Regions from separate parts of the Stenotrophomonas sp. Steno-Z10-BAI genome, predicted to be linked through region 1. Evidence: riboswitches for the same ligand, from Rfam matches in the RefSeq annotation. Region 1 holds a riboswitch; the other holds the start of a gene.

Evidence for each region. A riboswitch is a leader RNA that binds a small molecule or an ion and turns the genes downstream of it on or off. The one in region 1 is predicted to bind thiamine pyrophosphate.
Region 2: it holds a riboswitch for thiamine pyrophosphate, as region 1 does, so the genes downstream of both, thiC (phosphomethylpyrimidine synthase ThiC) here and AC06E9_RS06030 (TonB-dependent receptor) in region 1, are expected to answer to the same signal.

Annotation. Positions count from the first base shown of each region.
Region 1 is NZ_JBWJOZ010000002.1:241,039-245,455, reverse strand. It holds gene AC06E9_RS06030 (TonB-dependent receptor) at 1-2,102, opposite strand, end outside; TPP riboswitch at 2,170-2,265, opposite strand; gene AC06E9_RS06025 (phosphotransferase enzyme family protein) at 2,305-3,441, opposite strand; gene AC06E9_RS06020 (translocation/assembly module TamB domain-containing protein) at 3,544-4,417, opposite strand, start outside.
Region 2 is NZ_JBWJOZ010000001.1:801,943-806,359, forward strand. It holds gene AC06E9_RS03710 (ion channel) at 1-202, opposite strand, end outside; gene thiC (phosphomethylpyrimidine synthase ThiC) at 300-2,177, opposite strand; TPP riboswitch at 2,319-2,420, opposite strand; gene AC06E9_RS03720 (BCCT family transporter) at 2,711-4,279, shown strand.

The DNA.
Region 1 (4,417 bases):
CCAGAGCTGCTGCCGGTATCGCGCCAGTAGAAGCGGTTGAACAGGTTGTCCACCGAGAGATTCCAGGTCACCGGATGCTCAGCCAGCTGATGCTTGAAGCGCAGGCCGGCGTCGAACACGCTGTAGGCCGGTGCGCTCACGCGACCATCGGCAGTGGCCACGTTGGAGGCCGCGTAACGCCATCCGCCGGTCAGCCCCAGGCCGGTCACGAACGGCAGCTGGTACTCCGCGTGCACGGTCGCGCGCGTCTTGGGCACGTTGATCAGCTGGTGGCCCTCGTAATCCGGCGTGCCGGCATCGCGTGCGCGGGCGCGCAGCACACTGGCGCTGGCGGTCAGCGACAGGCGCTCGGTGAGCTGGCCCTGCGCGGTGAGTTCCAGCCCGGTATGGGTCTGCTGCCCCTCCTGGACGAAGGTGTAGCCGGCATCACTGCCGTCCGGCTTGGCGTACTGGAACGGCTGCGAAGTGCGGAACAAAGCGGCACCCAACGTCAGCGCATCGCTGGACACATACTTGACGCCCACTTCGGTCTGGCGCGACAGCACCGCAGGCAGGAACGTGCCTTCGTTGGACGTCCAGAACGGCGCTTCCTGGCCAAGCGAAATGCCCCGCACGTAGCTCACATAGGCGTTGACCTCGTCGGTCGCCTTCCAGACCAGCGCGGTCTGCGGCAGGAAGCGCGACAGGCGGCTGTGCCGCTCGGGGTTGCCACGCTTGTCGTAGGCACGCTCATCCAGGCGCACGAAACGCCCACCGGCCAGCCACTGCCACTCGCCGAAGCTCATCCGGTCCAAAGCGAACACCGCCGTCTGCGCGCTGTCCAGACGCCGCGCGGACGGGCCCGGCATCAGCGGCGACGGTTCGAACTGCGGCACCTGTGCATCGTGGATGTTGGCGGTGCCCACGTATTCGTTGACGTTGCGGCGCTTGTCCACGGTGCGCTCGAAACGGTCCGCACCCACGCTCAGCGCGTGCCGGATATCGCCGGTGGCGAAACTGCCGCGCAGTTCGCCACGGAATTCCAGGTTGCGGCGGGTATCGTCCGGGCTGCGGTAATCGTAGATGTCGTAGTCGCCGTTGGGCGCGAAGTAGTTGCCCGGCACGCTGCCATCGGCACATCCGGCGGCGTAGTAGCAGCCGTAGGCGAAGGCGACGTTGTCGTCGATCACCGAGCGGCTGTAGCTGGCCGATACCCGCGACTGCCAGCCCGGGCTGAAATCGTAGGTATGCAGCGCGGTCAGGTTGGTGCTGTCGATGCCGACCGGCCGCTGCCAGGCCTGATAGCCCAGCAGGTGTTTGCGGTCCACGCCGCGCGGCAGCTCGGTGGCCCCCAGCAGCTGATAGCCCGAGGCCGAGCGCTGCGCGCTGGTCTGGTAGTTGGCATCCACTTCCAGCTTGCCGCGTTCGCCGATCAGCCAGTCGGTGGCCAGCGAGTAGAAGTTGCGGCGGCCGTCGGCATGGTCGATGTAGGAGTCGGTGTCTTCCCACGCGGCATTGAAGCGCACGCCGAAACGCGGCGACAGCCAATGGCCGAGATCCACCGCGGTGTAGCGCGAGCCTTCCGAATTGGTGCCGAGGGTGACGTTGCGGACCTCGGCCGGGCGCTTGCCCACGTAATTGATGATGCCGCCGGGCGCCATGACGCCCGCGGCGAGGCCGGCCTCGCCTTTGAGGATCTCCACCGACTGGATGTTCTCCAGCGCCAGGCGTTGCTCGCCGGTGATGGACAGCCCGTTGAAACGGTAGCCGGTACCGGTATCCAGCGGGAAACCGCGGATCGCGATGTTCTGGTAGTAACCGACCGGTGCATAGCTGTCGCCCAGCGAGGCATCGTTGCTGGCCAGCTCGGACAGCGTACGGATCTGGCGGCTGTCCAGCAGGTCGCGATCCAGCACGTTCACCGACGCCGGGGTGCTCTTCCAGTCACCCGCGCCGAAACTGCTGGTCTGCGTGGCGGTGGCTGCCGGCTGATGCGCCTGCACGCGCACGGCGGCAAGCTCGGTCGGCGAGCGCTCGGGCGCATCGGCGAGATCGTTGGCATGAAGAGGCAGCGCGGCGCAGAGGGCGGCGGACAACAGCGTGGGGCGGAAGCAACGGTTCATTCGATTCGTCATCAGCTGGGGGAGACGAAGCGAAGGCGCGCACGCGCACCGCCCCATCACGGCGGTATGCCTGCTGCTCAAAGCTCCCTACGCCGGTGCAAACCGGATCAGGTTCCAAGGGACTCTCTCAGCCTGGTTTCGCCAGGCACCCCCGCTTCTGTGACTATTTCACTACAAACCGTACGGATTTGCGAGCCTGCCCTCAGGCGGCGGCGTGCAGCGCCTTCAGCAGGCCCTGCCCCGCCGCGGTGCTGAACCAGTCAGCATGCCCGAGCAGGAAGGTGTGGTAGGCCACGTCGGCATTGGCCGGGGAGTGGGTCACGGCCTCGAAGTACTCCACTTCCGAGAGTGCGAAATCCAGCTGCACGATCGGCAGCAGATCGGCCAGCAGGTGTACGCGCTCGGCAGACAGCGGCACGATCCCGCGGTAGCCGGCCAGCAGCGCCAGTGCGATATCCACGCGCACCGCCGCCTCGCCGCTTTCCAGCGCCAGCCAGGCAATGGCGTTGCGTTCGATGGCGGTGGCCAGATCGAACAGGGCACTGGTCGGTGAGGCCAACCCGAGATCGAGCACGGTATCGACCACGGTGGACCTGCCGTCCTGGCGCCATAGCAGATTGGACACGTGCCAGTCGTTGTGCGCCCACAGGCGCGGTTCGGCCTGCAGCCGCTCGGCCAGGCCGTCATGCCATGGCAGCACCGCCCGCTGCAGATCGGCCTGCCAGTCCTGCCGCGCAAGATAGGCCGCCAACCCGGGGCGATCGTCTAGCCCGGCCTGGAGGGCGGCGATGGGATCGGCGGCACGGATCAGGTCATCGCGGGCGACCAGCAGATGGGTGTTGCGCTGGGGTGCGTGGTAGCTGGCCGATGCAAGATGCAGTCTGGCCAGCATCCGCCCCGCTTCGTGCGCCTGCGCGGTATCGGTCAACAGCGTCCAGGAGGGCGCATCGCGATACAGATCCTGGCCATGGCCCACGCCATGCAGTTCGTAGGTCCACCCCTCGTGCTCCACCGCAGTGGCGCCATCGCGGTCACGCAGCACCTCGACGACGGGCACGCCGTGATCGGCCAGGTGCTGGATGAAACGATGCTCTTCGCCCAGGCCAGCCGCACTGCGGACGCTGCCATGGTGGCGCTTGACGAACACCCGGCCCGCGTCGCTCTCGACAATGGCCGCGGCGGACATCGGTCGCGGGCTGTGCCACAGCAGCCGGCACGCGCCCGCCAGCGGCGCGAAGCGTTCGCTGAGCCAGCTGATCTCGCGGTCGGTGATGGCGGGCCAGTCGGCGGCCACCTCATCGTTGTTGAGGCCTTGGACGCGGTGGGTGCTGTTGCTCATGGGATGACGGGTCGATGACGGCGAAATGGCACGCTGTCACCAGACAGTGGGCGCGGCGAGGATACCAAGCCACGCCCGGCCAGGGGGAACAGATGCGTCCCGTCAGCGCCTGCCGCTACCCTGCTTCGTTGCGGCGGGCGTGGCCGGCAGCAGCCGCGGCTGCTCTGCATACCAGTCGCGGGCCCCGGCAAGGTGCCACTTGCGCTGCTCGCCCTGCAGCTCGATGCCGGCCCCCAGCACGCCCCAGCGCAGGTAGAGATCGCCACGCCGCTTGCCATGACTCAGATCCAGCCGCGCCTGCAGGGACAGTCGCTCGTTCTCGGCCTGCAGATCCTCCACGATCAGCTCGCCACTTCGCCAGCGCAGTTGCCCACTGGCCTGCACCTCCCCGGAATCCAGCATCCCGAGCACCCAGCGCGGGTATTCGCTGCGCTGGGCGAACACGCCGAGCAACGGCCCGGCATCGCGCAGGCGCAGGTCGGCCAGGCCATCCACCTGGAACGGCGCGGCCGCATCGATGTGGCCACTGCGGATCGCCACCTTGCCCCACCAACGCCCGTCACTCTTTTCATCGCCGACGTGGATGTTGCGCAGGTCCACCGTGGTGCCACCGAGATCAAACTGGCGGCTGTCGAAATCCGCACGCTGCAGACGCGCCTGCAGCTGCGCATCGCCGCGCATCGCCATGCCCGCCACGCTGAGCCGGGCCCCGGTGCCACGAAGATCGGCACTGCCCTTGCCTACCCGGCCGGAGGCATCCAGCGACACATCACCGCTGAGCAGACCGGTACCGCCGAGCAGGCGCACGTTGTCGTTGCCCAGATAACGGTTGTAGGCGGTGAGGTCGGGCACCCGCGCATCGGTGAAGCGCAGCTGGGCGCGCATGCCGTCGCTCAACTGCTTCAACCGCGCATCCCCGCGCAGGGTCAGCGCCAGTTGGCGGCCATCGAACAACACCGCCTTCGGCGCGTTGCTT
Region 2 (4,417 bases), on a different contig from region 1:
ACATGCCGAGCGGGCTGCGCCGTACCACCCACAAGGCCAGGCCGAGCACGGCGATGCCGAACGCACCAAACAGCGCGCGACTGGCGCCGGCCTCGTCCATTGCCGGATACAGCAGCACGCCGAGCAGTTGCACGGCCAACAGCCAGGCAGAGGGATGCCGGCGCGCGATGGCCAGCCATTTGGTGCTGCGTGCTATCGCCATCGTCGTCCCCGCCCCTGCCTGGTCGCGCCGAGCTTAGCTGGAATCACGCCGCCGGCGGATGATGGCCGTGGCGGCGCGCCCCGCCACGGCCGGCGCCTCATTCCTGGCGATACACCTGCGCCCCGAGATCCCGGAACTGCGCGGACTTCTCGGCCATGCCGGCCTCCAACGCCTGCTGCGCATCCAGGCCCTGCCCCGCCGCATAGTCACGCACATCCTGGGTGATCTTCATCGAACAGAAGTGCGGGCCGCACATCGAGCAGAAGTGGGCGAGCTTGTGCGCATCCTTGGGCAGCGTCTCGTCATGGAATTCCTTGGCCTTCTCCGGATCCAGCCCAAGGTGGAACTGGTCCTCCCAGCGGAATTCAAAACGCGCCTTGCTCAACGCGTTGTCGCGGACCTGCGCGCCGGGGTGGCCCTTGGCCAGGTCCGAGGCGTGGGCGGCAATGCGGTAGGCCATGATGCCGTCGCGCACGTCCTGGCGGTTGGGCAGGCCCAGGTGTTCCTTCGGGGTGACATAGCAGAGCATCGCGGTGCCGTACCAGCCGATCATGGCCGCACCGATCGCACTGGTGATGTGGTCGTAGCCCGGCGCGATATCGGTGGTCAGCGGGCCCAGCGTATAGAACGGTGCTTCACCACACTCGCGCAGCTGCTTGTCCATGTTTTCCTTGATCAGCTGCATCGGCACGTGGCCGGGGCCTTCGATCATGGTCTGCACATCATGCTTCCACGCGATCTTCGTCAGCTCGCCCAGTGTCTCCAGTTCACCGAACTGCGCGGCATCGTTGGCATCGGCGATACAGCCCGGGCGCAGGCCGTCGCCCAGCGAGAAGGTCACGTCGTAGGCCTTCATGATCTCGCAGATGTCCTCGAAGTGCGTGTAGAGGAAGTTCTCCTTGTGATGGGCCAGGCACCACTTGGCCATGATCGAGCCACCGCGCGAGACGATGCCGGTCACGCGCTTGGCGGTCAGCGGCACGTAGCGCAGCAGCACGCCGGCGTGGATGGTGAAATAGTCCACGCCCTGCTCGGCCTGCTCGATCAGCGTGTCGCGGAAGATCGCCCAGTTCAGCTCCTCGGCGCGGCCATCGACCTTCTCCAGGGCCTGGTAGATCGGCACGGTGCCGATCGCCACCGGCGAGTTGCGCACGATCCACTCACGCGTTTCATGGATGTGCTTGCCGGTGGACAGGTCCATCACGGTGTCGCCGCCCCAACGGATCGCCCAGACCAGCTTTTCCACTTCCTCGGCAATGCCCGAGGACACCGCACTGTTGCCGATGTTGGCGTTGATCTTGGTCAGGAAGTTGCGGCCGATGATCATCGGTTCGCTTTCCGGGTGGTTGATGTTGTTGGGTAGCACCGCACGGCCGCGGGCGATCTCATCGCGGACGAACTCGGGGGTGATGACCCTGGGGATCGAAGCACCAAAGGACTCGCCGGGATGCTGCTTCAGCAGTGCGGCGTCGCGGATCGCATCGAGGCGCTGGTTCTCGCGGATCGCCACGAACTCCATTTCCGGCGTGATGATGCCGCGGCGTGCGTAGTGCATCTGGGTGACATTGGCGCCTGCCTGTGCACGGCGTGGCTGCAACCGCGCGGGGAAGCGCACCGCATCCAGGCGGGCATCGGTTTCACGCGAGCGGCCGAACACCGAGCTCAGGCCCTCCAGCACCTCGGTATCGCCACGCTCGGCCACCCAGGCGGCGCGCAGTGCGGGCAGGCCGGCGGAGAGGTCGATGGCGACCCCCGGATCGGTATACGGGCCGGAGGTGTCGTACACGGTGACCGGCGCGTTCTCTTCGCCACCGAACAAGGTGGGCGTGCGGGTCAGCGTGATCTCGCGCATCGGCACCTGCAGGTCGCTGCGCGAGCCCTGCACGTGGATCTTGTGCGAGCCGGGAATCGGCCGCGTGACCGATTCGGAGAGTTGCTGGGCCTGTTGCTGCAGGGCGGAGAGCTGTGCGTTCATCAAGGCATCGTCCTAGGTTCAATCCCCGCACAGGGACTGTGCGGTTCTATGCGAGGGATTCGCATGGGAGGGACGAAACGGCGGCGCTCGACGGACGGATCGCGGGCGGTCTCCGGGCACGGTGGCCCTACGGCGCAATGCATCTGCAGATGCGAAGCTTCCCTACGCCGGTATCAACCGGATCAGGTTCGAAGGGACTGTCTCAACCTTGGCCACTGGGCCGCGGTACCCCCGCTTCGGGGCGAATTAGAGCACAAAGCAGCGCGCAGGGGCGCACCGCCAAGCCGCACACCAACGTGATCGGCCTGTGCATGTGAACAGAGCACCGACACGCCATGCACTACCATGCTGCAGCGCGGTATGCGGTGCGGTCAGGGGGTAGCCTCCCGATCGCGTGCACACCGCGCTCTGCTCGACGCCATTGACGTCCGTACTGACCGGCCTCGACCGGCTTGATCCGCCCCAGTCGTTGCCGTTGCGCCGCTGGAGATTGCAAGCCTCGGCTCGCCCCTACTGATCGGAGACACGCCAGCATGGTGTTCCGCATTTCCATCGCACTGGTCGCACTGCTGGTGCTGATCGCCGGCCTCGCGCCGGGCCCCTTCAACGAGGTCGTCCAGAGCGGCCTGTCCACCATCATCCGCAGTACCGGCTGGCTGTATCTGCTGGTGGTGTTCATCACGCTGTCGTTCCTGATGTACCTGGCCTTCGGCCGCTTCGGTTCGCTGCGCATCGGCGGCGAGGATGCCGAGCCTGATTTTTCCAACGCCAGCTGGATGTCGATGTTGTTCGCCGCCGGCATGGGCATCGGCCTGGTGTTCTGGGGCGCGGCCGAGCCGATCTCGCACTTCGTGAAGCCACCGGAAGGGCTGGCCCCGCAGAGCATGGAGGCGGCGCGCGCGTCGATGCGCTATGCGTTCTTCCATTGGGGCCTGCACCCGTGGGCGATCTATGCGCTGATCGGCCTGGCGATGGCCTGGTTCCAGTTCAACCGCAACGGCCGCGGGCTGATCAGCGATCTGCTGCAGCCGATCATCGGCGCGCATCACCGCGGCTGGATGGGCACGGTGGTCAACGTCGCCGCGGTGGTCGCCACGGCGATCGGTGTGGCCACGACGCTGGGCTTCGGCACGATCCAGATCGCGGCCGGCCTTGAGCGCGTGTTCGGTATCCAGGCCTCGGTACCCGTGCAGTTGACCATCATCGCGGTGGCGTTCGTGCTGTACATGGCCTCCACCACCAGTGGCGTGCACCGCGGCATCAAGTGGCTCTCGAACTTCAACCTCGGCCTGGCGGCATTGTTGCTGGCGCTGATCCTGGTGCTCGGGCCGACCGGCTTCATCTTCGATACGTTCACCACCACGATCGGTTCCTACCTCAATTCACTGGTGACGATGAGCCTGCGGATGTCGCCGTTCTCGGGCAGCACATGGGTGGCGGACTGGACGATCTTCTACTGGGCGTGGTGGATCGCGTGGGCGCCGTTCGTGGGCTCGTTCATCGCGCGCGTCTCGCGTGGGCGCAGCATCCGCGAGTTCGTGCTGGGCGTGGTGATCGCGCCGAGCGTGCTGGGCTTCCTGTGGTTCTCGGTGTTCGGCGGCACGGCGCTGTGGTCGCAGATTTTCGGCCACGTGGATCTGGCGCAGGCGCTGGGCAATGGCTACGAGACGGTGCTGTTCACGATGTTCGACAGCCTGCCGATGCCGACGGTGCTGTCGGTGATCGCGCTGGTGTTGTTGATGATCTTCTTCGTGACCTCGGCCGATTCGGCGGTGCTGGTGCTGGCGACGATGTCGACGGAGGAGGCGGGCGATCCGCCATTGGCGCGCCGGATGGTGTGGGGCGTGGCGATCGCGTTGATCGCGGGCGTACTCTTGTTGGCGGGCGGTCTCAATGCGCTGCAGGGGATGATCACGATCGCGGCATTGCCGTTTGCGTTGTTGATGCTGGCGGTGATGTGGTCGTTGTATCGGGTACTGGATATGGAGCATGCGCTGCAGCGGCGCCGTGCGCAGCGCGCGCGGCGGTTGATGGATGAGTGGATCGAGCGGGAGATCGCGGCGCAGGAAGAGACGCGCGATGAGGCGGCTCGGGCGCCTTGAGTTGGTCGCCTGGAGCGGCACGCTTCCCGGGCTATCGGTGGGCGGGCCGGGACGGGTGGGTTGGCGGGACACGCCGTGAATCCGTCCATGGAGGCTCATGTCGCGCCATCCATGGCGCTCATGGTCCCGACAACCCAC